2 linked regions of the Bradyrhizobium diazoefficiens genome follow. The protein of the gene in region 1 interacts with the protein of each later gene in a pairwise test. Links are inferred from orthologs where the notes say so. Each region holds a gene or a part of one and is shown on either strand. Other genes may lie near its edges.

Region 1 (14,629 bases):
CAGCGGCGTCGCATCCTGGGTGTGGGTGCGGCCGATCTTCACGATCCTGGCAAACTCCTTCTCTTTCTTGCGGAGTGCGCGGTGCAGCTCGCCGAGGGCCGGGACCAAATCGGCATTGACGCGGCTTGCCGCCGCAATATGCATCGCGGTGGGAAACGAGTCGTTCGACGACTGGCTCATGTTGACATGATCGTTGGGGTGCACCGGCTTCTTGGCGCCGAGCTCGCCGCCGAGCATCTCGTTGGCGCGGTTGGCGATCACCTCGTTGAGGTTCATGTTGCTCTGGGTGCCCGAGCCGGTCTGCCACACCACCAGCGGGAAATGGTCGTCCAGCTTGCCTTCGATCACCTCGCGCGCGGCACGGATGATGGCGTTGGCCCGGCGCTGGTCCAGCAGGCCGAGCTCGAGGTTGGACTGTGCGGCCGCAAGCTTGACGATGCCGAGCGCATGCACGAGCGAGATCGGCATCCGGTCGATGCCGATGCGGAAATTCTGGCGCGAGCGTTCGGTCTGCGCCCCCCAATAGCGGTCGGCGGGGACCTCGATGGGACCAAAACTGTCGGTCTCGATGCGGGTCGCGGGGCGGACGGTGTTCGAGCGAGCAGTCTTTGCCATAGCACATCCATTCTGCCGCACGAAACGCCGTGCGGCTTTCTCATGTGCACTTTTATACAGGCAGTTTAGCCGCGCGCGACGGCCTCGCGGCCAACCTGGATCATTTCTTGCGGAAACGATCGAGCCGCACGACTTCGGCGCCGCCCTGGTTCGGCGGGGTCGGTTCTTCCGCGGTCTCCGCCGTTTCGCTGGCCGGCGCGGGCACAGCTATGGCTGACGGGGCAGGGGCGGCCGGCAATGTCTCGGGCGCGTCCTCGGCGACGTCGGAGGTATCGAACTGGAGTCCAAACTTCACGGACGGGTCGAGGAAGCTCTTGATGGCGCTGAACGGCACGATCAGCCGCTCCGGAATCCCGCCAAAAGACAGGCCGACCTCGAAACGGTCCTCGAGCACGGTCAGATCCCAGAACTGGTGCTGGAGGATGATCGTCATCTCTTCCGGATATTGCGCCAGCAGTCGCGGCGAGATCTTCACGCCCTCGGCCTTCGAGACGAAGGTGATGAAGAAATGGTGCTCGCCCGGCAGTCCATGGGACGCGGCATCGGTCAGCACCTTGCGCAGCACGCCGCGCAGCGCGTCGCGGGCCAGCACATCGTATCGGATATGATCGGTCGCCATGGTGGTCCTGTTGCATTCCAGGAGACGGGCCCTGCCGGCCCGACTCGCCAAGCCGCAATAGTACCGCGCCTGACGGGTCAGCAGGAGTCCCCGCCGGGAAGGAAATCAGAGGTAAGTGGAGGCTTCTGTTGCCAGGTGCCTCCGAACCCCGCCTAACGGAGCTTAACCCGTTAGGACTTCAGAATGGTCTTTCAAACTGCGTTACGCAGCCTGAGCAACCGGAGCAAAGTTGTCGTTGGCAACTATTGCATAGCCCGATAACGGCGGAACAATACCGGGAAAAAGTTCGCCCTTTACGCCCTCGTCGATCCTATTTCGCCCCCGCCGAAGCTCACTTGTCCGTGGGCCAAGCTCGCCGAACGATGAGCTTTGGTGGAGGCGCCGGGTACCGCCCCCGGGTCCGAATGGTTTATTGCGACGACCGTTTATTTCCATAGCCGGCGAACCGGCACCCCCAATATAGGGGGCAAAGGTTTCAAATGACAGGTGTTTCGAGCGGGCTTGGCGAGGTTCCCTTTGGATAGGTTCCGGAGGCTCTTGGCTGCACCGTGGCCCACGTTCTAAGCTCCTGACATGTCCTCGGATTCAGCACCGGCCGCCCAAGAGCCGGATATCCTCGCCACCCACGCCCCTCCACCCGGCCTCGCCGCGCTGTTCCTGGCCTTCGCCAGGATGTCGCTGGCCGGTTTCGGCGGGGTTCTGGTGTTTGCGCGGCACGCCATCGTCGATCAGCACCGCTGGATGACGGCGGACGAGTTCAACGAGACTTTTGCGCTCTGCCATTTCCTCCCCGGGCCCAACATCGTCAATCTGTCGATGGTGTTCGGGTCGCGGCTGCGCGGGATGGCGGGCGGCGTTGCCGCTTTCACGGGGCTGCTGCTGCCGCCGACGCTGATCATGACCGTGCTCGCGATCATCTACGCGCGGTTTGGGGACGTGGAGGTACTGCGTCGTATTCTCGCAGGCATCTCCTGCGCGGCGGTCGGCCTGCTGATCGCGGTGGTCTTCCGCATGATGACGCCGCTGGTCAGGCGGATAAACGTCGTCGCGCTCACCATGATGCTCGGCGTGTTCGTTGCCATCGGCGTGCTTCGCCTGCCGCTCCAGGCGGTGCTGCTGGTCGCAATCCCGGTCAGCATCGGCGTCACATACCTGATGCAGCGGAAGGTAGCAGCATGAGCAGCGAGAACCCGGTCTGGGCGCTGATCTCCACCTTTGGTCTGATGTCGCTGTTCGCGGTCGGCGGCGCGGCGGCCGCTGTGCCCGAGATGCACCGCATCGCGGTCGACGTGCATCACTGGATGACCGACAAGCAGTTCGCCGACGCCTATGCGATCGCACAGCTCTCGCCAGGCCCGAACGTGCTTATCGTCACGTTGATCGGCTATGCCGTCGCCGGCATCCCCGGCGCGCTGGCCGCGACGCTGGCGATGTGCCTGCCGACGGCACTGCTTGCCTATTATGTCAGCCGGCTCCTCAACCGGCCGAGCCAATCGCGCTGGCCCGCCCTGATTCAGGCTGCATTGGTTCCGCTCTCGATCGGATTGATGGCAGCCAGCGCCCTGATCCTGGCCCAGTCGACCGATCGCACCATTGCTGCGCTGCTCCTGACCGCGACGGTCGCGGTGATCGCATCCGTCTCGCGCATCAATCCGCTGTGGCTGCTGCTCGCCGGGGGCCTGTTGGGTTTTGCTGGCATTGTGTAGTGAAAATCGCTAGGCAGTGATCCGGGCGAGGATCCATTTTCCAGCCGATTAGAACAACAGTGCTCGTGACTTACGGGTCGCGGAGGAGACATGCATGGCCGATACAATGGGCCACTCGGCGACAGCCACAAGAAACACGTCGGTGGCGATCGGCTTTTGCCTGCTTGCCCTGGCGCCGCAGATTTTCGAGTTCATCTGGTCCATCGGGACGATCTTCGGCTGGGGCGCCGGACGCGGCCCGGCTACGGTCGTGATCAGCCACGCCACGGCGCTGGTTGCCGGGGCTCCCGGTGCATTGCTCGGAGCGGTCAGCGGTGACACCAAGAAGGCGTCATCCGATGTGCTGCTGGCGCTGATCTATTCGTATCCGCTGTTTGCGGTGGCGATCCTTACGGTTTTCATGACGATCAGATCGGCACAAGACTATGTCGGCGGAATCGTTCTGATGGCGCTCGCCTTGTTCGCGCTGTGGGCCTCCAGCGATCTGCAGGGGATGCGCGGCTTCTCCTTTGGCGCGGGCACCGCGCCGCGGATGTTTGGCGGGCTCCTCGTCGCGCTTGGCGCCGGCATTGCTTTGACGGGGCTGTTGGCGGATGGACCGGCGATGGCGCACTACGCCTGGCGCGGGCCGCTGTTCGTGATGGTCTCGATCGTTTTCTTCGCCTTGGCGATCCGTCCGCTCGGGGTCGTGGTTTCGGCGTTCACGAGCTTCCTGATTGCGGCGATGGGAACGCATGAAACGCGGTGGATCGAAACGATCATCGTCGGCGCTTGCCTGACGCTCGGCTGCGCACTTCTCTTCCCCTACGTGCTCGGGCTGCCGATGCCGATGTTCCCGCGCTTCCTGGTCCAGTGAGGCTGTCATGGATATCTTTGCCAACCTCGCTCACGGTTTTGCCGTCGCGCTTTCTCCGATCAACCTTCTGATGTGCCTGATCGGCGCGCTCGTCGGCACGCTGGTCGGCGTGCTGCCGGGCATCGGCACCATTGCGACCGTCGCGATGCTGCTGCCGATCACCTTCGGACTGCCGCCGGTCGGTGCGCTGATCATGCTCGCCGGCATCTATTACGGCGCCCAGTATGGCGGCTCGACCACCTCGATCCTGGTCAACATTCCCGGTGAAGCGACGTCGGTGGTCACCGCCATCGATGGCCACGCCATGGCCAAGCAGGGCCGTGCCGGCCCGGCGCTGGCGATCGCGGCGATCGGCTCGTTCTTCGCCGGCTGCGTTGCGACCGTGCTCATCGCCGTGCTCGGTGCGCCCCTGACCAAGCTCGCGCTCGCGTTCGGCCCGGCGGAGTACTTCTCGCTGATGGTGCTCGGCCTGATCTTCGCGGTCGTGCTCGCCAAGGGCTCGGTGCTGAAGGCGATCGCGATGATCGTGTTCGGCCTGTTGCTGTCGATGGTCGGCTCGGACATCGAGACCGGCGCCTCGCGCATGGCCTTCAACATTCCGGAGCTTGCCGACGGTCTCGGCTTTGCGACGGTGGCGATGGGCGTGTTCGGCTTCGCGGAGATCATCCGCAATCTCGACGCCGGCGCCGAGATGAACCGCGATCTCGTGCAGCAGAAGATCACCGGCCTGATGCCGACCAAAAAGGATCTGATCGACTCGACGCCTGCGATCCTGCGCGGCACCGTGCTCGGCTCGATCCTCGGCATCCTGCCCGGCGGCGGCGCGGTGATCGCGTCGTTCGCGGCCTACACGCTCGAGAAAAAGCTCGCCAAGGATCCGTCGCGGTTCGGCCGCGGTGCGATCGAGGGCGTGGCGGCCCCGGAAAGCGCCAACAACGCGGCGGCGCAGACCTCCTTCATCCCGCTCTTGACGCTCGGCATCCCGCCGAACGCGGTGATGGCGCTGATGGTGGGGGCGATGACCATTCACGGAATCGTGCCGGGCCCGCAGGTCATGCAGAAGCAGCCGGACCTCGTCTGGGGCATGATCGCCTCGATGTGGATCGGCAACCTGATGCTGATCATCATCAACCTGCCGCTGGTCGGAATCTGGGTGCGTCTGTTGCGCGTGCCGTACCGGCTGATGTTCCCCTCGATCGTGATCTTCTGCGCGATCGGTATCTACTCGGTGAACAACGCGCCGGTTGACGTCATCCTCGCTGGCGTCTTCGGTCTGGTCGGCTACTGGCTGATCAAGCACGATTTCGAGCCGGCACCGCTGCTGCTCGGCATGGTGCTGGGGCCGCTGATGGAAGAGAACCTGCGCCGTGCGCTGCTGATCTCGCGCGGCGACTGGAGCGTGTTCCTGACGCGTCCGCTGTCGGCCGTGTTGCTCGCGATTGCTGCATTCCTTCTGGTGCTCACGCTGCTGCCCATGCTGCGCTCCAAACGCGACGAGGTGTTCACGGAATCCGAGAGCTGATCGCGTCGCGCCCCGCGTCGGCGACTTAACCAGCACTTTCAAGCTGATAGATGAGGGGCGGGACACTGAGTTCCGCCCCTTGTCGTTTCGGCCGGGAGCCCTCACTTTGAGGGTATAATCTGTGCAGACGACGAATCGCGGCTGTTGCAGGGCGGGGGCTGCCGATAAGTTGGCTGCCTCCCCAAAAGGCAGACGCCCCCCAAAGGCTCATGGCACATGCACCAATATCAGGACCTGCTCGAGCGGATTCTATCAGATGGCGCCGAGAAGACCGACCGGACCGGCACGGGCACGCTGTCGGTGTTCGGTCATCAGATGCGCTTCAATCTGTCCGCCGGCTTTCCGATGCTGACCACCAAGCGGCTGCCGCTGAAGGCGATCGTGCATGAACTTTTGTGGTTCCTGAAGGGCGACACCAACATCAAGTATCTCAAGGACAACGGCGTCACCATCTGGGACGAGTGGGCCGATGCCAATGGTGATCTCGGCCCGGTCTACGGCCATCAATGGCGCTCCTGGCCCGCGCCCGATGGACGCAGCATCGACCAGATCGCCAACGTGGTCGACATGATCAAGCGCAACCCGGATTCGCGCCGCCTGATCGTCTCGGCCTGGAATCCGGCCGAGGTCGACAAGATGGCGCTGCCGCCCTGTCACTGCCTGTTCCAGTTCTACGTCGCCAACGGCAAGCTGTCGTGCCAGCTCTATCAGCGTTCGGCCGACGTATTCCTCGGCGTGCCCTTCAACATCGCCTCCTACGCGCTGCTCACCATGATGGTGGCGCAGGTCACGGGCCTGAAGCCCGGCGACTTCGTGCATTCGTTCGGCGACACCCATCTCTACTCCAACCACCTGGAGCAGGCCCGGCTTCAGCTCACGCGCGCGCCGCGCGCGCTGCCGGTGATGCGGATCAGTCCGGACGTGAAGGACATCTTCTCCTTCCGCTACGAGGATTTCGAGCTCGTCGGCTACGATCCGCATCCGCACATCAAGGCAACGGTCGCGGTCTAGCACCGATGTCATTGAACATTCGCCGCGCGCGTCCTGGCGAAGCCGGGCTCGTTCTTTCCTTCGTCCGCGAACTCGCCGAGTATGAAAAGCTCTCGCATGAGGTCGAGGCGACCGAGGCGATGATCGCCGAAGCCTTGTTCGGCGACGATCCGCGGCTGTTTTGCGCGATCGCCGAGTGGAACGGCGAGCCGGTCGGCTTTGCAGTGTGGTTCCTCAATTTCTCCACATTCAGCGGCCGCTACGGCATTTATCTCGAAGATTTGTATGTGCGGCCATCGTATCGCGGTAAAGGTCTCGGCAAGGCGCTGCTGGTCTATCTCGCGAAGGAATGCGTCGAGAACGGCTGGTCGCGCCTGCAATGGTCGGTGCTCGACTGGAACGCGCCGTCGATCGCGTTCTACAAATCGCTCGGCGCCGTAATGATGGACGACTGGACGCTGTGCCGCGTCAGCGGGCCGGCGCTGATGCGGCTTGCAGGGAGCGCGCCCTGATGGAGATTGTCTTCGTCGTAGCGACTGCGGAGAACGGCGTCATCGGTGCCGGGGGCGCAATTCCGTGGCGGCTGAAGTCCGACATGCAGCGCTTCAAGGCGCTCACCATCGGTAGGCCCGTGATCATGGGCCGCAAGACCTTTGAATCATTGCCTGGGCGCCGGCCGCTGCCCGGTCGCACCAACATCGTGATCACACGCGATGCTGACTATCGCGCCGCCGGCGCTGTCGTCACGACGTCGGCGGCGGAGGCAGGCGCAGTCGCGCGTGGCGACGCCCTGCGGCGTTCGGTCGCCGAGATCGCGGTGATCGGCGGTGCCGAAATCTACCGGCAATGGCTCGATCGCGCCGACCGCCTCGAGATCACGGAAGTGCATGCGCGGCCCGACGGCGACACGCATTTCGAGATCGACAGGGCCGGGTGGGACGAAACGAGCCGCGTCCGCTATCCTGCCGGCCCTGACGACAGCGCCGACTTCTCCTATGTGACATATCGCCGGCGGCCGTCCCATTAACTGCATTCGCCAATGTTTACATTGACTTTTCCGTCCCCGAGCATAGCTCGTGGGACGGTCAGGGCTGCGTTGTAAGGGACCTGCCGGTCCCCTATAAAGCCGGACCGGACAATGCGGGCCGGCTTAAGTTCTAGTCCCGGTCTGCCGAGGAGAGCGTCGAATGCCGTGGAAGAATCAGGGCGGTGGCCCGTGGGGCTCGGGTCCGAAGGGACCATGGGGCTCAGGCCCGCAACCGGTCGGGCCGAGGCCGCCGGATCTGGAAGACCTTCTGCGGCGCGGTCAGGACCGGCTTCAGCAGATCATGCCGGGTGGCTATTTCTCCGGCATCGGCATCACGCTGATCCTGCTGATCATCGTCGCGCTCTGGCTGCTGTCCGGCTTCTTCCGCGTGCAGTCCGAAGAACAGGGCGTCGTGTTGCGCTTCGGCAAGCACGTACGGACCGTGGACCCGGGCCTGAACTATCATCTGCCCTATCCGATCGAGACGGTACTGCTGCCGAAGGCGCTGCGCGTGTCCACCATTTCCATCGGCATGACGCTGATCGACGATCCGGCCCGGCGCGGCCGGTCCGTCCGTGACGTGCCGGAAGAGAGCCTGATGCTGACCGGCGACGAGAACATCGTCGATGTCGACTTTACCGTGCTGTGGCGCATCAAGCCGAACGGCGTCGGCAACTTCCTGTTCAATATCCAGAATCCCGAAGGAACCGTGAAGGCGGTCGCCGAAAGCGCGATGCGCGAGGTGATCGGCCGCTCCGACATCCAGCCGATCCTGACCGGCGCACGGACGCAGACCGAGACCACCGTGCAGGATCTGATGCAGAAGACGCTCGACGGCTATGGGGCCGGCATCCAGATCACCCAGGTGCAGATGCAGAAGGTCGACCCGCCGGCGCAGGTGATCGATGCCTTCCGCGATGTGCAGGCCGCGCGCGCCAATCTGGAGCAGCTGCAAAACGAAGCGCAGACTTATGCCAACAAGGTCGTGCCGGAAGCGCGCGGGAACGCGGCGCGGATCCTGCAGGCCGCCGAAGGCTACAAGGAGCAGGCGGTTGCAGAGGCCAAGGGCCAGAGCTCGCGCTTCCTGAAGGTGTATGAGGAATACAAAAAGGCGCCCGACGTGACGCGTGAACGGATCTACCTGGAGACGATGGAGCGCGTGCTCGGCGGCTCGGACAAGCTGATCTACGACGGAGGCCCGTCGGGCCAGGGCGTTGTGCCCTATCTGCCGCTCAGCGAATTGTCGGCCAAGCGGCCTACGACGACCGGCCAGCAGCCGAGCGGAGGCACACGATGAGGTCTCCGGTTACAGGCATTGTAGGGCTGCTCGCAGCCCTTCTGATCGCGATCGTCGCCTACATGTCGCTGTTCACGGTGCAGCAGACCGAGCAGACCATCGTGCTGCAATTCGGCGCGCCGGTGGACGTCGTCACTGACCCCGGGCTGCACTTCAAGGCGCCCTGGAACTCCGTAATCAACGTCGACAAGCGGATCCTCGACCTCGAGAACCCGTCGCAGGAAGTCATTGCTTCCGACCAGAAGCGGCTCGTGGTGGACGCCTTTGCGCGCTATCGCATCAAGGATGCACTGCGCTTCTATCAGAGCGTCGGCTCGATCCAGGCCGCGAACCTTCAGCTCACTTCGCTCCTGAACGCGGCGTTGCGCCGCGTGCTCGGTGAGGTCAGCTTCATCACCGTGGTGCGTGATGAGCGCGAGAAGCTGATGGGGCGCATCCGCGAGCAACTCGACCGCGAGGCCGGCGGTTACGGCATCGAGGTCGTCGATGTCCGTATTCGCCGCGCCGATCTGCCGGAACAGAACAGCCAGGCGGTGTACGACCGGATGAAGTCGGAGCGCCAGCGCGAAGCGGCCGAATTCCGCGCGCAGGGCGGCCAGAAGGCGCAGGAAACTCGCTCCAAGGCCGACCGCGATGTCACGGTGATCCTCGCGGAAGCCAACTCGCAGGCCGAGCAGACCCGCGGCGTCGGTGACGCCGAGCGCAATCGTCTCTTCGCCGAAGCCTATGGCAAGGATGCTGACTTCTTCGCCTTCTACCGGTCGATGACGGCCTACGAGAACGGGCTGAAATCGAGCGATACCCGCTTCCTGCTGCGGCCGGACTCGGATTTCTTCCGATATTTTGGTAACCCGTCCGGCAAGACGGCGACCGAGACGCCGGCAAAACCGTAGGCTAGACAAGGGCGGCAGGTTTGGCCGCCCTTCGTCCAGACAAGAACAGCACAACGGGAGGTTCCAATCCGATGAGGTCCATTGCGTTCGCCGACTTCCTCATCGGCTTAGGCATCCTGTTCGTGCTCGAAGGCTTGATGTTCGCGGCAAGTCCGGCCTGGATGCGCAAGGCCATGAAGAGCGCCATCGCCACGCCGGACAATATCCTGCGGGCCGTCGGGATCGGCTCCGCCGTGGCCGGTCTGATCCTGATCTGGGTGATGCGGCGTCCGATCTAGCTGTGGCGCCAACGCCAAAGTGAAGGCGCGAGGCGGGTTTTCGCCGTATTGTCGGGGTCTTGAGGCCCGTTAAGCTCCGTGCTTGCGCGGTCCCCCCGTTCGAGCGCAGTCTTGGAGTTGAAGGCTTGGCGTTGAATCCTTATTCTCTGGAGACCACAATGATCGCTGCCACCATTGTCCCGACCCGCTTGCGATTTGGGCTGGCCGCGCTCGCCATCGGCGCTGTCAGCACTTTCGGTTCGGCGGCCTATGCGCGCGGACCGGAGGGCATCGCCGATGTCGCCGAGAAGGTGATCGACGCGGTCGTCAACATCTCGACCTCGCAGACCGTCGAAGCCAAGGGTGGCGGCAGCAACACCATGCCGCAATTGCCGCCCGGCTCGCCGTTCGAGGAATTCTTCGACGACTTCTTCAAGAACCGCAAAGGCCCCGGCGGCGGCAAGGGCGGCGACAACGGCGGCGGGCCGCCCCATAAGACCAACTCGCTCGGAAGCGGCTTCATCATCGACACCTCCGGCGTCGTGGTCACCAACAACCATGTCATCGCGGATGCCGACGAGATCAACGTCATCCTCAACGACGGCTCCAAGATCAAGGCCGAGCTGGTCGGCGTCGACAAGAAGACCGACCTCGCCGTGCTGAAGTTCAAGCCGCCGAAGCCGCTTGTTTCGGTGAAGTTCGGCGATTCCGACAAGCTGCGCCTCGGCGATTGGGTGGTCGCGATCGGCAACCCCTTCAGCCTCGGTGGCACCGTGACCGCGGGCATCGTCTCGGCCAAGAACCGCGACATCTCCTCGGGGCCCTATGACAGCTACATCCAGACCGATGCCGCCATCAACCGCGGCAATTCCGGCGGCCCGCTGTTCAACCTCGATGGCGACGTCGTCGGTGTCAACACCCTGATCATCTCGCCCTCCGGCGGTTCGATCGGCATCGGCTTCGCCGTGCCGTCGAAGACGGTTGCGGGCGTCGTCGACCAGCTCCGTCAGTTCGGCGAGTTGCGCCGCGGCTGGCTCGGGGTGCGCATTCAGAGCGTCACCGACGAGATCGCCGAGAGCCTCAACATCAAGCCGGCGCGCGGCGCGCTGGTGGCCGGCGTCGACGACAAAGGCCCGGCCAAGCCCGCCGGGATCGAGCCGGGCGACGTCGTCGTCAAGTTCGACGGCAAGGACGTCAAGGACCCGAAGGATCTGTCCCGCGTCGTCGCCGACACGGCGGTCGGCAAGGAGGTGGATGTCATCGTCATCCGCAAGGGCGAGGAGCAGACCAAGAAGGTTACACTCGGCCGCCTGCAGGATCCCGACAAGGTCCAGGCCGCCGTGAAGACCGACGAGCCGCCGCCCGAGAAGCCCGTGACGCAGAAGGCGCTGGGCCTCGATCTCGCCGTGCTGAACAAGGATCTGCGCACGCGTTACAAGATCAAGGACACCGTCAAGGGCGTGGTCGTCACCAATGTCGACGCCAATTCGGATGCCGCCGAGAAGCGGCTCTCCGCCGGCGACGTTATCGTCGAAGTCGCGCAGGAAGCGGTTGCGAGCGGCGCCGACATTCAGAAGCGGGTCGACCAGCTCAAGAAGGACGGCAAGAAATCCGTGCTCCTGCTGGTGTCCAACGGCGACGGCGAGCTGCGGTTCGTGGCGCTGAGCGTGCAGTAAGCGGCGCTCTCACTCCTCGTCATGGCTGGGCTTGACCCGGCCATCCACGGCTTTGCCACGCGGACGGACCGCAACGTGGATGCCCGGGACAAGCCCCGGGCATGATGGCGGAGAAGTTGTCAGGCCTCCACGAACTCCTCGCGCCGATATCCCTGCGCATAGAGCAGCGCGGTGAGATCGCCGTGGTCGATCCGTGCCGCGGCAGCCGCGGCGACCGCCGGCTTCGCATGATACGCCACGCCCAGCCCCGCCGCCTGGATCATCCCGAGGTCGTTGGCGCCGTCACCGACGACGACCGAGTCGATGTCGTCGAGATCGAACGACTCCATCAAATCCACTAGCGTCGCGAGCTTGGCGGCGCGGCCCAAAATCGGCTCCTTCACTTCGCCGGTGAATTTGCCGTCGCGCACGACGAGCTCGTTGGCGCGGTTCTCCTGGAAGCCGATCTTGGCGGCGACCGCGCTGGCGAACAGGGTGAAGCCGCCGGAGACGAGGCAGGTATAGGCTCCGTGCGCGCGCATGGTCGCGACCAATTCGCGGCCACCCGGGGTCAGCGTGATACGCTTGGCCAGCACCTCGTCGACGACGCCAGCGGGAAGGTCCTTCAGCAGCGCCACGCGTTCGCGCAGCGCCGGCTCGAACTCGATCTCGCCGCGCATCGCGCGTTCGGTGATGCCTGCGACATGGGCCTTCATCCCGACGAGATCGGCGAGCTCGTCGATGCATTCCTGGCCGATCATGGTGGAATCCATGTCGGCCAGAAAAAGCTTCTTGCGCCGGAACCCGACTGGCTGCACGACGATGTCGATGGGCAGGTCGCCGCGAAGCTCGCGCAACCGTTGTTCGATGGCGTGACGGTCGCCTTCGAGGTTACTGTCGGCGCCGAAGGGAATGTCGACCGCAACCTCGTCGAACAGCCAGTGCGCGGGTGCTGCCTGCGGCAGCACGGCGCGGGCGCCGTCGACGATGGTGCTATCGAGCGCGGGATTGTTTGGGTTGCAGATCAGCGTGGCGACGAGGGACATTTGAGGTTTTCGTGAGCGAGAGGCATTCGAGCAAGGCCGTGCTTATCGCAGGCCCGACCGCCAGCGGCAAGTCGGCGCTGGCGCTGGAGCTCGCGCTGAGCGTGGACGGCATCGTCATCAATGCCGATTCCATGCAGATCTATCGCGACCTTCGTACGATCACCGCTCGCCCCACGCGGGATGACGAGGCGCGCGTTCCGCATCGCCTCTACGGCCATGTCGATGCGGCCGAGAATTTCTCGGCTGGTGCCTGGGTGGCGGATGCCGCGAAGGCGCTCGAAGAAGCGCAGGCCGAAGGCCGCCTGCCGATCTTCATTGGCGGCACCGGGCTGTATTTCAAAGCGCTGACGGCGGGTCTCTCGGTGGTGCCGCCGATCCCCGCAGAGATCCGCGAGGGCGTCCGCGCGCGGTTGGAACAGGACGGCGTCGAGGCGCTGCATGCAGAACTCGCGCGTCGCGACCCGCGCGCGGCCGGACGCTTGAACCTGCGCGACCGCACGAGAATTGCGCGCGCGCTCGAAGTGGTCGAGGCGACTGGGCGCTCGCTGCTCGACTGGCACCACGAAGGCCAGCCGCCGCTGTTGCCGAAGGACAGTTTTCGCGCGGTGTTTCTCGCGTCCGAGCGCGACGAGCTCTATGCCCGCATCGACGCCCGGTTCGACGTCATGCTGGGCGCCGGCGCCCTGACCGAGGTCGAGCAGCTCGCCGCCAGAAACCTCGACCCGCTGCTGCCGGCCATGAAGGCCCATGGCGTGCCGGCCCTGATCCGGCATCTGCGCGGCGAGCTTAGCCTGGAGGAGGCCGCCAAGGTCGGCCGCGCCGACACCCGCCACTATGCCAAGCGGCAATTCACCTGGTTTCGGCACCAATTGCCGGAGTTCGAATGGGTGAAGCCTGAGGAGGCGAGGAGCTGGCTCGCGTCCGCTGCGAAAGCGGCGCAGGATCCCGGCTGACTCGCTTTTGTGTCTGAGTTCCCGAATTTACCTCTCGCCGGAACTCGGGAACCCCGCTACACTGCCAAAATCGCGCAGGAACGGCCGCATTGCCTTGACATCCGGGCTTTGGCCGCTATGTTTCGCGCAACCTTTGGGAAGTCGAGCGCCTGCCATGCGTAACATTATTACCAAAATCCTTATCGCCGTCGTACCCAGGCACACCGCCGGGGGTGGCTAGCTGCCATCCACACGACAGGCGGTGTGCAGGGTCCCTCTTCGGGGCCTTTTTTATTTCCCGAACCCGACACGAACGAAGCCGCTGACAACAGCGCATCCGGAGCAAAGCCAATGAGCGAGAAGAGCCACGATCCGAACCAGATGACCGGCGCCGCGATGATCGTCCGCGCGCTCATCGATCACGGCGTGACCGACATCTTCGGCTATCCCGGCGGCGCCGTGCTTCCGATCTACGACGAGATCTTCCAGCAGAGCGAAGTCCAGCACATCCTGGTTCGCCACGAGCAGGGCGCGGGCCATGCCGCGGAGGGCTATGCGCGCTCGACCGGCAAGCCCGGCGTTGCGCTGGTGACCTCCGGCCCCGGCGCTACCAACATGGTGACGCCGCTGACCGACGCGCTGATGGATTCGATCCCGCTGGTCTGCATCTCCGGCCAGGTGCCGACGCATCTGATCGGCAACGACGCATTCCAGGAATGCGACACGGTCGGCATCACGCGCCCCTGCACCAAGCACAATTGGTTGGTGCGCGACGTCAACGATCTCGCAAAAGTGCTGCACGAGGCCTTCTACGTTGCGACCACCGGCCGCCCCGGCCCGGTGCTGGTCGACGTGCCCAAGGACGTGCAGTTCGCGACCGGCACCTATCATCCGCCGCGCAAGTCCGATGTGCACCGCTCCTACGCGCCGCGCGTGAAGGGCGATGCGACGCAGATCCGCAAGGCCGTGGCACTCCTCGCGGGCGCCAAGCGTCCCGTGATCTATAGCGGCGGCGGTGTCATCAATTCGGGTCCCGAGGCAACCAAGCTGCTGCGGGAGCTGGTCGAGGTGACCGGTTTTCCGATCACGTCCACGCTGATGGGCCTGGGCGCCTATCCGGCGTCGGGCAAGAGTTGGCTCGGCATGCTCGGCATGCACGGCACCTACGAAGCCAACATGACCATGCATGATTGCGACGTCATGTTGTGCGTCGG
Region 2 (14,628 bases), 550 kb from region 1 along the record:
CGCCGGCATGGACGCCGCGCAAGGTGACGCGATCATTGTCATGGATGCCGATTTGCAGGATCCGCCCGAAGTGATCGAGCAATTGATCGCAAAATGGCAGGAAGGCAACGACATCGTCCATGCCCGCCGTTTGTCGCGCGACGGCGAAAGCCGTTTCAAACGTGCGACGGCGCATCTGTTTTATCGGCTCCTCGGCAGGATGTCCTCCGTCGGCATCCCCGCCGATGTCGGCGACTTCCGCCTGATCGATCGCAAGGTGCTCGACGCGCTTCGGCAGATGCCGGAGCAGGACCGCTTCGTACGAGGCATGATCGCCTGGCTCGGCTTTCGGCAGACCGAGGTCGCCTTCCACCGCCTCGAGCGCGCAGCGGGCGAAACCAAATACCCGCTGTTCAAGATGATCCGGCTGGCGATGAACGCCGCGCTCGGCTTTTCCGATCTGCCCTTACGGCTTGCAATCTGGTGCGGATTGACGGTCTCGGGACTCGCACTGCTCTACGGCGGCTGGGTGATGGTGTTGTGGCTCGGCAAGGACAGTCATCTCGTGACCGGCTGGTCCTCGACGATCGTCGTCGTGTCCCTGCTGTGCGGAATCAACATGCTGATGACGGGCATCGTGGGGCTCTATGTCGGTCGCATCCATGCCGAGGTGAAGCGGCGCCCGCTCTATGTGGTGCAGACACGCGCTGGCTTCGATCGCGACGAGACGGCGGCGACACCCGCGATCCACGCCGTCAACGAGTGACCGAGCGCATGACCGAACTCTTCGACGGCTATCATGACAACTACCGCGATGTGGTCCAATCCTCGATCGACTTCTCCGGCCTGCCGCATCATTTTTTCATGCGCGCGAAAGCCGATCTCTTGGGCGATCTGATCGCGCAGCGGCTGGACGCGCAGAGACCCGAAATGCTGGACGTCGGCTGCGGCGTCGGCAGCCTTCATCCCCTGCTGCACGGCGTGGTCGGCCGCTTGAGCGGTATCGACGTTTCGTCGGCCAGCCTGGCACAGGCGCGCGCTGGCAACGGTGCGGTCGACTACCGCGAGTTCGACGGGCGCACTTTTCCTTTCGACGATGCAAGCTTCGATCTGGTCACCGCCATCTGCGTGATGCACCATATCGCGCCAACCGAATGGGCGCATTTCGTCGCCGAGATGCGGAGAGTGGTGCGTCCCGGAGGGCTCGTCTGCGTGATCGAACATAATCCGTACAACCCGCTGACCCGCCTGGCCGTCGCGCGCTGTGAGTTCGACCGGGACGCTGTCCTGCTCGGTGCTGGCACAACCCGGAAATTGATGGCTGCGGGCGGCCTACGCGAGATCGGCACGCGCCATTTCCTGCTGCTCCCCTGGGACACCAAACCGGCGCGGCGCCTCGAAGATGCCCTGAGCGGCCTGTCGCTCGGAGGCCAATACGCCGCCTTCGGTACCGCTTGACTTATCTTTGCGGCGTATCCTGCCGCTTGTGCACAACCGCCACATCGTCGCTGTAGACGCGCCGCCACTGGGGCAGCCGGTCGAGCATCGCTACCGCCGGTGTGCGCGGGGCGAGCAGCGTCGCGCCGATGTTGTAGTCGTCGAGCAGCTTGAGAAAGTCTCCGAGGTTGATCAGCGCCAGGGCACGATTGTAGCGGTCGATGAACGGTGCCCCGTACAGTTCGCCACGACCATCGATAAAGGTGGGAATGCCGGCAAAGATCAAATAGCCACCGAAAGAATAGTCATTGAGCACGGGCCCCGCCTTGGCGAGGTTGGCTTCGGCGATGGCAGCCTGCGGGGTGATGATCGGATCCGGTCTGACGTCACGCGCCAAGGCCACACCGCTCATCGCGATCAACACACCGATCCCAGCCAGATTCAGGCTGCGCGACGAGACCGCCGCATCGTCCGCGGCCGGTCTGCCGAACTTCCGACCCAGCGGGGCCGCCAGATAGAGTGGCGCCAGCACGGCCAGCAGATCCGCGTTGCGTATTTGCGCTAGCGCGAAATGGAGCAAGCCGATCACCACCAAGGCCCGCACGACCGGCAGCGTCACGCCGCGCGCGAGCGCAAAGATGCCAGCCAGCAGCAGCAACTCGAAGCCACCTATGTGACTGAAATCCTGCGGGCGCCATTCCGCGATCCAGGCAAGAGCCGGGCCGAGGCCGAGTGTCGTCAGCGGCATCAGCAACGGTTCCGGCCCGTAGGGCGTCAGGCAGGAGGCTGCGACCGCGAGTGCCGTGAACGGCAGCCACCGCAGGATCACGTGCAGCCATTCGCTCCGCCCCTCACGCAGCAGCGCCTCAAGCACCGCAGGGCCGATCAGCCCAAGCGCAAGCACCACGCTGCCGTGCAGATTGGCCCACAGGACCAGCAGCGGCAGCGCCCAGTATGGGGGAGGCCCCCCACGATCCATGCAGCGCACCAGGGCCCCTGCCCAGGTCACCATGACGGGCAGCACGAGCACGTGGGGCCGTGCCAGCATATGCGGCGCCAGCAGGATGACGGCCGCCATCACCATGAGAAAAGTCAGAGTTGGCGAAAGCTCGCGCAGCAGGAAGAACGTGAACAGGCCGAAGGCGAGCGCTATCGCTGCCGCGGCGAGGACGACGACACCCGACCAGCCGGACAGCGCATAAGCTCCGGCATAGATGACCTCCGAGAGCCACTCGAAAGTTATCCAGGGCGCGCCGTGCCTTGAAAAGGAAAAGGGGTCACTCGACGGCAGGGTACCATGCGCGATGATCCAGCGCCCGACCTCGATGTGAGAATAGCTGTCGGGATCGTTGAGCATCCGCTGCCCGAGGACCAGCAGCATGAAATAGAGGCCAAGGCTCACCAGCCAGGGCAAGGCCGCACGCGCCGAAAACGGTTGAACCTCGCTGTGGACGGCCTGGTCACTCATGGCGGGCGAAATTAGAGCGCAAGCGTTAAGTTCTTGTTTAACGTTTCTCCATTTGCCCATGCGGGCTGACCACGCGCGTTGGCGTGAGCCGGTCGCGTCGGATTCCAAGCGGGAGCGTTCGATTGCTCAACCGGCAAATCGCTCCGTCGACGGCGGCGCGTCCTTCCGTCCCACGGGCGCGTTTGCGTCCGTTGAAAATACGCAGAGCCGCTTCGTTCGATAGATCACACGGTTCGGCGCTTCCGGACTCTGACAGATATCGATGACATAGCCGATGCCATTGCGCGATGCATAAGCCATTCGCTCCGCCAGCGAATTCAAGCCCTCGACATCCGTCAACCTGCTTCGCCAGGTCGGATAATACGAAGGCGTCAACACCACTGATCCGCCACGCTTGAAATCGACCCAGATGCGGCGATGTGATACGAATTCAAATACGCCTTGGTGATCTAGCGCCATATCGGCGACGCTCACTTCGGCTCGACCGTCAAGCTCCGGCCTTCTTGGAATGAGGAATGTTGCGGTCAATGGCGTGTTATTGCGCGCCCACTTGCCAATTTCGGTCCACTCTGCGACCGCCTCGCTGCAGATTCGTTGGAACTCGAGGCCGGACCGGATCGCGAGTGGGGCTGCGACGCAAACAGCCGTGGCAAGCACCAGATAGCCCATGGCACGCTGATAGGATGGGACCGGTCTCGGCACAATTGTTAGAAGAGTAAATATCAAAACGGCTGTGACAAAACCCAGACCGGCCCAGCCGTCAAAGGTCAAGAACAGCACGATAAGACAGCCCGGAAGGAAAACCGCCTCCTTGTCGCGCCTCAACCAGTTCGTCGCCAAAGCCGCGATCGCCAGGGCGGCAAGCAGGTGAATGATCGTGCTCGATCGCAGGAGATGAAAGTTGAGCATTAGCGACGATCGGGTCACGAACGGAACGACGATGCCGATCAGATAGACCAGAATTGCGCCCACATAGGCTGCCCGCAAATCGGAAGCGGCGGCCTGCCTCGGCCAAAACAGCGCAAGCGCTCCGATGAGGGTGACTCCCAAGAGCCCCATGATGTCGCCGAGCGAAATCGAATCAATCAGCACGTGGCCTGGGTAATACTCGTGAAGGAAACTCGCAAGGTCGAGGCTGGACGGACGACCAAACTCCGGGTTTGCGAGAAACCCGTTGGCCACAACAAGTATAAGCGGCGAGCACAGGACGAGGCCGATCAGCACGCGCGAGGAGATTTGACCGATCGTCGCTTTCCGCTGCGACAGGTGACAGATCCCAATCAGCATCAGCGGCAGCACGAGCCAGACCGCAAAGAAGGCATTGATGAAGAATATTATGCCCGCAGCGACGACTGCTGCCGTGTAGCGGCCTCGAGCGGCAAAGTAGATCGCCAGAAGCGCCACGCCATTCGCTATCTCCGAATGGCTAAAGTAGTTGATGAACAGGCCGCCGGAGCCGGCATAGCTGTAGCCATCAAGAAACGCGATGAAGCAGACAATCAGACTGAAGACGATCTTGTCGCGTCTTTCCGTCACCCCGAGCAGGGAGGCGCAGCAGAGGAAGCCGACGAAGCTGAGCAGCCGGGAGAGGAAAAACAGAACCAAGAACAGCAACGGAATATTGTCGATATATTTTTCGGCGCCGCTCAACATCAGCCAGACGCCGGAAGCAAAGTAGCGCAACGACTGGATAAACCCGTCGTCATGATACTGCGGCTCATTGTAGAGACCGGCGACGATCGGCAGATAATTAATGTTATTGGTTAGTCCGAAGACAAACCCCGTGCGCAAGACGGATATCGCCGACGCGAACACGGCGACCGAAAGCGTCTCGGCCCAGAAGTTCGGGATGCTGGCCGCGCGACCGCGGCAACCCAAGTCAGAGGTGACGTTGACGTCCGCCATTCGGGCACCGAAGGAAGTGACGGCTGCGGATCAGCCTCGGTTGAGCGTCGTGTCTAGCGCCCGCTTTCAAGCGTCTGGCCGGCCCGAGCCTGCGGAGCGACGAAGATAGACGACAGCAGAATTAAGCGGCAAACGCTAATGGCGGCTTAATCAGCGATCGAGAGTTGCGCCGGCCTGATGGTAAATTTCGATCTAAGACGCGTGACCAAATCGTCGCTCTCGGCTGCGTGCCAGTTCATCGGCCTCGACGTCGCGATGAAGCACCCCACCATTGTCCATCGCCGCGGAAACAGAAGAGGTGGGTTACGCCGAGCCAACTGCGCTTCGCGCAGCCGCAGGGCTAACCGACTCTACGGAGCCGGTGCTATTTCGCGAGCTTCGCGCGGTCCTTGACCGGGATCACGAGCTTCAGTCCGGACCAGACCTCGTCGACGGCGCAGACCTTGATGTCGACGAGGCCGTTAGCAAGCGCGGTCTCGCGCACCAAGGCTTCCGTGACGTCGGTCGCAACGCCGGACGCCTTCTTCGGCCAGGAGGCCCAGATCATCCCATTGGGCGCGACCGCCTTGCGGTAGCCACGCAGTTTCGCGGCGAGGCCCTTCGCCTCGGTCGCGAAGAGATGCACGACATCGAGCGGCGCCTTGGCGGTCTTCGCGATGGTCACATCGGCAGGCAGCTCACCCACGACATCGCGATAGTCAGTCGCAAGACCGTCCACAAAAATACAAAAGCCCGGCTTGATCCCGAGCTTTTGCACAATCGGTTTGCCGGAATAGCCGGCCATGCGACGCGGGCTTCAGGCCTGCGGCTGCGGCTCCAGGCCGGGATCCGGATCGGGCCGCGGGCGCGGCTTGCCGGCCGGCGGCACGGCGGAGGCGCGCGGCGTGGTCGGCTCGAGCACGGACTCGCGGTTCGGCTTCTTGCCCTTGAGCAGGTCGATGATCTCGTCGCCGGAGAGCGTCTCGAACTCGAGCAGGCCCTTGGCGAGCGCCTCGAGATCGGCGCGCTTCTCGGTGAGGATGCGCGTCGCTTCGTTGTAGCCCTCTTCCACGAAGCGCCGGATCTCGGTGTCGATCTTCTGGACCGTCGCTTCCGACGCGTTCTGGGTGCGCGACACCGACATCCCTAAGAAAACCTCGTCCTGGTTTTCGCCATAGGACACGGTGCCGAGCGCTTCGGACAGGCCCCAGCGCGTCACCATCATGCGCGCAAGGCGCGTGGCCTGCTCGATGTCGGAGGACGCACCCGACGTCACCTTCTCGCGGCCGAAGATCAGCTCTTCGGCGACGCGGCCGCCCATCATGATGGCCAGACGCGACGTCATTTGTTCGAGCGACATCGACAGCTTGTCGCGCTCGGGCAGCTGCATGACCATGCCGAGCGCACGGCCGCGCGGAATGATGGTCGCCTTGTGGATCGGGTCGGTCGCGACGACGTTGAGGCCGACGATGGCGTGGCCGCCCTCGTGATAGGCCGTCAGCAATTTCTCTTCCTCGGTCATGACGAGCGACTTGCGTTCGGCGCCCATCATCACCTTGTCTTTGGCTTCCTCGAACTCGGCCTGGGTCACCATCCGCTTATTGCGGCGGGCGGCGGTGAGGGCTGCTTCGTTGACGAGGTTCATCAGGTCGGCGCCGGAAAACCCGGGCGTGCCGCGCGCGATGGTCTTGAGGTTGATATCCGGCGCCAGCGGCACCTTGCGGACGTGAACCTTGAGGATCTGCTCGCGGCCGACGACATCCGGATTGGGGACCACGACCTGGCGGTCGAAGCGGCCCGGACGCAAGAGCGCGGGATCGAGCACGTCGGGACGGTTGGTCGCGGCGATCAGGATCACGCCCTCGTTGGCCTCGAAGCCATCCATCTCGACCAGCAGCTGGTTCAGCGTCTGCTCGCGCTCGTCATTGCCGCCGCCGAGGCCGGCGCCACGGTGGCGACCGACGGCGTCGATTTCGTCGATGAAGATAATGCAGGGCGCGTTCTTCTTGGCCTGCTCGAACATGTCGCGCACACGAGAGGCGCCGACGCCGACGAACATTTCGACGAAGTCCGAACCCGAGATGGTGAAGAACGGCACATTGGCTTCGCCCGCGACCGCACGCGCGATCAGGGTCTTGCCGGTGCCGGGAGGGCCGACCAGCAGCACGCCGCGCGGAATGCGGCCACCGAGGCGCTGGAATTTGCCGGGGTCGCGGAGGAATTCGACGATCTCCTGCAGATCCTGCTTGGCTTCGTCGACGCCGGCGACGTCCTCGAAGGTGACGCGGCCATGGGCCTCCGTCAGCATCTTTGCACGCGACTTGCCGAAGCCCATCGCCTTGCCGGCGCCGCCCTGCATCTGCCGCGACAGGAAGATCCAGACGCCGATCAGCGCGATGAAGGGCAGCCAGGAGACCAGCAGCGAGACGAACCACGGCACGTTGTCGCCGGGCGGCTTCGCGGTGATCTGCACCTTGCTGTCATAGAGGCGCTTCACCAGCGTCGGGTCGCTCGGCGCATAGGTCTGGAAGCTCGAACCGTTGGTGAAGGTGCCGTGGATCTCGGGACCCTGGATCACGACGTCGCGGACATGGCCCTGGTCGACCTCGCTCAGCAGCTGCGAGAAGGCGATGTCCTGCGAGGAGGCGCGCTGACCCGGATTCTGGAAGAGCGTGAACAACGCCAACAGCAGCAAAACAATGATGACCCAGAGGGCGAAATTGCGCAGATTGGCGTTCATCGATCTTCCTTCGTGGTCGCGCGGATCGCGGCCTCAACCTTGGGCAGACTAGAGAAAATCCCCAAGGAATCCTCTCGGTTAGACGCATACAATTTAGGTGCCGCCCCGGTCGCTGCCAAGGGAACGAGATGGGACTATTTATCCCATCTTAAAGCGATTCCCGCGGAAATAATGGCGTCGAGGCCGGGGTTTTTCCTGCCTGGTTAAGGCGTCCTGACGGAAGGCCTGCGGAAACGGCCGGTGTCATGATCCGCCCTCATCCGCCTTTTGACCGCCGGGCCGGCGCAGGCGCGATGTGGATACGCCCCCCGGCCAAGCTGATCAAGGCTCCCGCCAGGGTCTGCTTCAGGATGGCACGGCCATTTGCGGGTGCACGGGAATCCGTGGCCAGATCAGTCGCGATGGCCCGATCGAGCGTGGCCAGGAGAGTCTCGACCTTGCCGAGTTCCGCCGGCCCTTCGTGCCCGAGCGCGCCGATCGCCCGCAGCAAGAGCCGCAGCCGGACTTCTTCCGGCAAGGTGGCAAAGGCCGTGGCCACGAAGCTGCGAACGTCATGCTGCGGCGCATCGCCGCGATCCCGCAATCGAACGAAGCGCTCGGCACCGTCAGTCAGCACCTCGACCGCGGCATTGGCGCGGGCGAGCCGCGCCGACAGCCGCGCCAGCGTGCGGGCATCGCCGCCCTCGGCTGCGAGCTGCGGCAGCAGCGCCCGCAACCGGGGCCGCGTGAAGGCAGCGTCGCGGTTGGTAGGATCGTCGGCGAAGCCGACCTTCGCCCGCTTCAGGGTCGCGATGAGCTGCGACTTCGGGACGTCGAGCAACGGCCGCGCCAAGACAATGTCGTCGCGCGTCGTGAGGCGCGCCATCGCCGCCAGCCCGGCAATGCCGCTGCCGCGCAGCAGCCGCATCAGCAGCGTCTCGGCCTGGTCGTCACGGGTATGGGCGGTCAGCACGTGGCTCGCGCCGGCCTTGCGCGCGGCCTGGGCAAGCAGGCGGTAGCGGGCCTCGCGCGCCGCGGCGGGTAATCCTGTCTTCGGCTTTGCATCACGCCAGCGCAGGGTCCGGTGCACCAGGCCAAGCTCGGCCGCGAGCCGCTTGACCTCGCGCGCCTCGCGCGCCGCCTCCGGCCGCAGGCCGTGATCGACGGTGACGACCGTGAGCTCCGGACCGCGGGCAAGGCTGCGCCGCCAGCGCGCCGCGAGCCACATCAGCGCGACCGAGTCGGGCCCGCCGGAGACCGCGAGCACCAGCGCGGGCGCGCTTTTCAGCTCGGCGAAGAGCTGCTTCGCCGCGCGCGCCGAGATCGGAGAATTGTCGTCGTCTGACATGACGCGGCCCAGCAATGGCAGGCGGATGGCGGGCGCAACTCTAGCGCAGCGCCCTCTGCCTTGTCAGCGAGCGCCGCCGCACGCCAAGCGCGATTTTAGTTGGGGCATGATCCTTTCGGAAAACCGCTGCACACTTTGCGCTAACGCGGCCCTTCGGGTCCGGATCATGCCCTAGCACTTCACCCGCTTCTGCTCGCGGTCGACCGCGGCTTTGACGCCGGCCGACGCACGCGGATATTTGCGGCCGACCTCGCCGAAGGCGGCGCAGGCGGCCTCCTTCTCCTTCAGCGCGGCGAGCGACTGGCCGAGCCGCAACAGCGCATCCGGCGCCTTGGCCGATTTGTCGTACTTTGTCGTGACGGCGAGGAAGGCCTCCGCGGAGTCGCGATATTGCTGGCGCTGGAAATAGCTCTCGCCGAGCCAATATTGCGCATCGCCGAGCAAGGGGTCGCTCGGATATTTCTGCGCAAAGTTCTTCATGGTCTGCTCGGCGAGCGCATAGTCCTTGCGCTGCATGTAGCCGATGCCGAGGTCGAACTCGTCGCGCGGCCTGGCCGAGGGCGGCAGGGTCGTAAGACCCGTCCCGCCGGCTTGCGGCGGATAGCCGGGCTGGGCCGGAGCTGCGGCCTGCGGATAGCGACCGCCATTGTTGCTGAGATCGAGCGGCTCGCCGGGGCTGCGGCCACCGGGCGCGCCACCCTGACCCCCTGCCGACATCGGCTGCTGGCCGCCACCGAGCGCACGCGGCGCGCCGGGCGCACTTGGATTCTGGCTCGGATCGAAGGCATCGCCGCGGCGGCGCGTGCCGGGGGCGCCGGGGCCCGGCTGTTCCTGAACGATCGGCGCGGGAGCCGCGATCTGCGGCTGCTCGTAATTCGGTTGCGTGGCCTGTTGCTGCGGCGGCGGCTGGCGATAGCCGGGAGCGACCTGCGCGGGCGGCATGGCGGCGACATTGGGCTGGGCCGGCTGTCCGGGCGTCGCGCTTTGCGCGCCGCCGTCGAGCGCCCGCAGCCGCTCTTCGAGCTGGCGGTTGCGATATTGCAGCTCTTCGTTCTGGCCGGTGAGCTGGCGCAGCTGGTTTTCCAGCCGCTCGATCCGCATCTCGGGGTCGCCGTCGTCCGATTGGGCGAAGGCGGGCGCGCACAACGCGCGCAAAGAGAGCAGCGCGGCGAACGCCACGGTGCCGTTAATTGCCTTGAATCTGGATGACATCTTGCCCTGACGACGAAAACAAAATCTGCAACGGAACATGCGACGCGCCACACTTTGAAAGGCAGTACGCCAAAAATGTGGCTGGCACCACGGGGTTTCGGTCACAGATCGCTGAAACGAAACCGGCGCCCGAGAGGGCGCCGGCATCATCGGTTTCTGAAGATGAACAGCGGCTGACTGAAGGTCAGGAGCTCGCGTTCAGCACGGTCACAGCGCGACGGTTCTGCGACCAGCAGGAGATGTCGTTGCAGACGGCGACGGGGCGCTCCTTGCCGTAGGAGATCGTGCGCATGCGGTTCGCATCGATGCCGCGCGAGGCGAGGAACGCGCGCACCGACTGGGCGCGGCGGGCGCCGAGGGCGATGTTGTATTCGCGGGTGCCGCGCTCGTCGGCGTGACCCTCGATGGTGAAGGAGTAGCGCGGATAGGTCTGCAGCCACTGCGCCTGCTTCTCCAGCGTCACGATCGCCTGCGGGGTCAGATCGGTCTGATCGCTCTCGAAGAATACGCGGTCGCCCACGTTCACGACGAAGTCCTGCTGGCTGCCCGGCGTCGCCGCGCTCGCATTGGCGTCCATACCCAAGTTCTTGTTGGCGCAGGCGCCCATCGACAGGGCGATGGCAAGCACCGCGGCCAGCTTCAATCCCTGGAGGATACGCATAGGATATTTCATTCCGGAGCCTCCACGCTCACGTTCGTCCACTGCTGTCCGGTCTACAGGGGGTTGGTTAAGCGAACGTTCCGTCAACCTTGACGGAACCTTGCCTCAGCCGATCAAAAGCCCCCAACCAGCGAAAAGCACCCGTCATGGTTAATGGGTTGTAAATGTGGCGCAAGGGTGAAGGCAAGCCGCGTTAACCGGCGAAACGCCGGTTTTGCGGGACGGTGTGCTTTTGCGGGACCGCAAGGCGGCGACGGGGGGGGAACCGGCGCCGATCAGGCCAAGGGCGCGGCTGACGGACTGAGCGGCGCTGAAACGAGCACCTGCCGGAGCACGGCCGGTCGTTGATCAACGCGTTCGAACAGCATCCGCCGTTCAAACGCGTTCGAACGCATGATGGGAAAGCGTGTCAGCACCTTTTCCCGCAGGTTCCGGAAATCCGACGCCATCAACGACGTCTTCATCGTATGCCAGCCGGGGAACGCGCGCGGCTCGGCCACGGGCTCATGCAAAAAGACACGACGATAAAACGGCTGGTGATCGGGACGCACCATCGCGAGGCCGGTATCGGCATTGAAATACTCGCAAGCCAGATAGGCCAGCCGCAGCGTAAGGTAAGGGAGTTCTGGAAGTCGCTTGGCTTTGTCGGGATCGGCAGCAAGCCGCGCCGGATCGACGAAAACCTCGCCTTGATCCAGCCGCCTGTGGAGAACATCGCCGTACAATTCGGTCGAATAGGATAAGCGGCATTCCTGCGTCAGGACATGAATGCGGACGGAGCTGCACAGCTCTCCGTCGACGTAAACCCCGAATATCCAGACATTGGGCGCGTCGTCATAGACATCACGGACCTGACAAGTCTCAGATGGTAAAATCAAACCACCATTCAGATATGCCTTGTAGCGAAGATGAAAGATCGAATCTCTGTCTTCGGGACTCTCGATCAGGCGGTAGTCGATACGATCGAACAGCGCTGCCCCGCGTACTGGCGAGGGCCTGCGTAGCTCGCCTTGAGACGACATCCGATACTCCAAAACTTCCAAACAACTTCCGCGAGTACTGAAAGATTAAAGGTTCCTTAACGCAATTGCAAAGCCTTAGAACGGTTAGGGTTAACCTTTGGAGGCCGGAAAACCACGGATACGGCCCGCAATATCGAGACAGGATTGGGCGTCGCGTGAAGCTTAGGCGAGTGATCGCGAGGAGACTAGGATCAACTGCTCCTGCAAGCGATTGCCATGCGAAGCACTGAGCAATTGACGGACCCGCGCGGCGGGGACGGGACGGCTGAACAGGTAGCCCTGTCCTTCCGTGACGGTGCCATCGGCGCTGATCAAGTCGAGTTGCTCGCTGGTCTCGATGCCCTCGACCACGACGGCCATGCCGAGGTCGGCCGACAGCCGCGCCACGCCGCGAAGCAGCGTCAGCGGGCGGTCGGTGTCGATGCCCTCGAGGAAGGAGCGGTCGATCTTGACCTTCTGCATCGGGAAGTTGTGCAGATAGCTGAGGCTCGAATAGCCGGTGCCGAAATCGTCCAGTGAAATGCGCACGCCGAGCGCATGCAGCTGGGACAGGATGTCGTGGGTGAGCTGGGTGTTGCGCAGCAGCGAAGATTCGGTGATCTCGATCTCGAGGCGGTGCGCCGGCAGGCCCGACACTTCGAGCGCGTAGCGGATCTCGCTCAGCACGTCGCGCTGGTGGAATTGCTGCGGCGAGAAGTTGACCGCGACGCTGACGCCCTCCGGCCACTTCATGCATTCCATGCAGGCGCGGCGCAGGATCCAGCGGCCGAGATCGACGATCAGACCCATGTCCTCGGCGACGGGGATGATGTCGACCGGCGAGACCGTGCCGCGCACCGGATGATTCCAGCGCAGCAGCGCTTCGCAGGTGGAGATCCTGCCGGACTTCAGATTGACCAGCGGCTGGTAGAACAGCTCGAACTCCTCGTTGGCGAGAGCCTTGCGCAGGTCGAGTTCGAGGATGCGGCGGGCTTCGACGATCGCCGCCATCTCGTCGCGGAAGAAGCAGAAGGTGCCACGGCCGTCGGCCTTGGCGCGGTAGAGCGCCATGTCGGCGTTCTTGAGCAGCGTGTCGGCGCTGGCGCCCTCCGGCGGGGTCAGCGCGATGCCGACGCTGGCACCGATCTCGACCAGATGATTGTCGATCCGATAGCGCTCGCTCAGGCGCTCGACGACGCGGCGGGCAAGGCTCGCGGCGTCCTCGGCCGCGCTGATGTTCTGCTGGAACACGACGAACTCGTCGCCGCCGAAGCGGGCGACGAAATCGTCCGGCCGCAGCATCTCGCGCAGGCGGTTGGCGACCGCGCAGAGGAGCTGATCGCCGCAGGGATGGCCGAGCGTGTCGTTGACCTGCTTGAACTGGTCGAGGTCGATGAACAGCAGCGCGGAGAGGCGCTCAGCGTGATGCGAGGCGGCCAGCAGAGATTCGATCTCGTTGCGGAAATGGACGCGGTTGGGCAGCGCCGTCAATTCGTCGTAACGGGCAAGATGGGTGATCTTGGCCTCGGCATTGCACCGCTCGGTCACGTCCTCGAGCAGCACCACCGCGCCTCCGTCGGCCATCGGCTGGACCGTCCAGGACAATGACCGGTTTCTCTCCGCGTCGGGATCGACGGTCACGATCTCCTTCGCCTGCGAATTCTCGATATCGGCGATGATCATCTCGCCGCTGGTAGCCGATATCGAGCCGGAGCTGACACACGCGGCCACGATATCGCGCGCGGTGGAGCCGCTCCGAACGAGATCGTTGGGAAGGTCCATCATCTCGCTGAAACGGTGATTCATCACCGCGAGCTGCCTGTCGACGCGGAACATGCACAGACCGTGCGGCATGTTGTTCAGGGCGGTATCGAACTGGCCGGCGAGCGCCGCCTCGCGTTCACGAGCCACGACCGCCCGCATGAAGATTCTGTGCAGATTGGCCGAGAGCTGCATGATCGCCAGCAGGAACGCCGCGCTCACGAAGGCCATCGCGATGTAGTAGGGCGTGCCGCGGATTGCGAGGGCAATCACGATGGGACCGAATTGCAGCAGGGCCTGCTGGTGGAATATCCAGGGACGTCCGTACGCCCTGCCCGCGCCTCCCGCCACGATCCCGGTGGTGACGGACAGCGCAATGAGGTGAACGACGGCATCGTCGCTGCTCAATAAGGCGGTCGAGCACCATGTGGCGATCGCGGCAGCCTGAATGAGCGCTCCAGCACGATAGCGCTTCTGCCACTTGCCGGCCTCTTCGGCTGTGAGGTCTGGCTTGTGGGAGCCGAAGCGCTGGAGGTAGAACACCCGGATCGCGCCCGCAACGACAAGAAACAGGACGCACCCCCACAGCAGGCTTTGTCCGGTCTTCAGCGCGGTCAGGCCCGCTGCAAAGGAGACGAAGACGACGCCCGCAAGCAGCGGGCCGGACGCTTCGAACAGCGAATCGATCAGCGCTGCCGAAAGCTTCGTCGGCTTTTGATCTATCCCGCCGGTCTGGTCTGCGAATTGCATTTTGGTTTGTACGCGCGTCCTGTTTGGAGCGTACTTTTACCCAGACCAGATGAAGCCTTTCTGAGGGAACATCGTTAAAGTCGAGTTGTTTTTCGGCAATAGCGAACCTATTTCTGCTGAAATATCAAGCAACTAGGCAAGCCTTGCCGGGCACAAGGTGAAGGAAAGCTTGCCGCGCGCGCCGAAACCCGAAAAATCCGCACTTTTTCTTTTCGAAAAGATCGCGCGTCGCTAACGCGCAATCGATCTATTGGCCCGCGGTCGCGGACAGCAGCGGCGACCACGCTGGGTCGGAGGCGAAACCCGGCGTCGGCACTTTCAGCTCGTTGCGGCCGGAGATGTCGACGGAGAACAGCGACGGTCCGCTATTGCCGCCGGGATCGCGGAAGAACATCAGCACGCGCCCGT

The links.
Region 2: the proteins of hflK (region 1) and ftsH interact in binary tests that used the Escherichia coli proteins (3 or more experiments, as listed by UniProt). The link is inferred for Bradyrhizobium diazoefficiens from one-to-one orthologs.

The regions. Positions count from the first base shown.
Region 1 is NZ_JAENXS010000001.1:159,051-173,679, reverse strand. The notes cover bases 6,603-9,563. They hold hflK (FtsH protease activity modulator HflK), read left to right. Parts: upstream 6,603-7,495; coding sequence 7,496-8,632; downstream 8,633-9,563. Other genes in these bases: hflC (protease modulator HflC), read left to right, coding at 8,629-9,525; JJE66_RS00770 (dihydrofolate reductase), read left to right, coding at 6,820-7,335; JJE66_RS00775 (GNAT family N-acetyltransferase), read left to right, coding at 6,603-6,820. In the rest of the region: fumC (class II fumarate hydratase), read right to left, coding at 1-615; JJE66_RS00810 (SspB family protein), read right to left, coding at 716-1,234; JJE66_RS00800 (chromate transporter), read left to right, coding at 1,808-2,413; JJE66_RS00795 (chromate transporter), read left to right, coding at 2,410-2,940; JJE66_RS00790 (tripartite tricarboxylate transporter TctB family protein), read left to right, coding at 3,035-3,796; JJE66_RS00785 (tripartite tricarboxylate transporter permease), read left to right, coding at 3,804-5,318; JJE66_RS00780 (thymidylate synthase), read left to right, coding at 5,535-6,329; more of JJE66_RS00775, read left to right, coding at 6,335-6,602; JJE66_RS00755 (DUF2065 domain-containing protein), read left to right, coding at 9,597-9,803; JJE66_RS00750 (Do family serine endopeptidase), read left to right, coding at 9,962-11,458; phosphoserine phosphatase SerB, read right to left, coding at 11,578-12,483; tRNA (adenosine(37)-N6)-dimethylallyltransferase MiaA, read left to right, coding at 12,495-13,436; JJE66_RS00735 (acetolactate synthase 3 large subunit), read left to right, coding at 13,767-14,629.
Region 2 is NZ_JAENXS010000001.1:706,016-720,643, forward strand. Bases 5,048-8,007 are described here. They hold ftsH (ATP-dependent zinc metalloprotease FtsH), read right to left. Parts: upstream 7,509-8,007; coding sequence 5,586-7,508; downstream 5,048-5,585. Other genes in these bases: JJE66_RS03340 (DUF3052 family protein), read right to left, coding at 5,154-5,573; tilS (tRNA lysidine(34) synthetase TilS), read right to left, coding at 7,765-8,007. Outside these bases: JJE66_RS03320 (glycosyltransferase family 2 protein), read left to right, coding at 1-745; JJE66_RS03325 (class I SAM-dependent methyltransferase), read left to right, coding at 754-1,437; JJE66_RS03330 (hypothetical protein), read right to left, coding at 1,439-2,884; JJE66_RS03335 (DUF6798 domain-containing protein), read right to left, coding at 3,011-4,789; more of tilS, read right to left, coding at 8,008-8,835; tol-pal system protein YbgF, read right to left, coding at 9,007-10,047; peptidoglycan-associated lipoprotein Pal, read right to left, coding at 10,232-10,720; JJE66_RS03365 (N-acyl amino acid synthase FeeM domain-containing protein), read right to left, coding at 10,984-11,730; JJE66_RS03370 (bifunctional diguanylate cyclase/phosphodiesterase), read right to left, coding at 11,893-14,220; Tol-Pal system beta propeller repeat protein TolB, read right to left, coding at 14,468-14,628. UniProt on the Escherichia coli protein: Acts as a processive, ATP-dependent zinc metallopeptidase for both cytoplasmic and membrane proteins. Plays a role in the quality control of integral membrane proteins.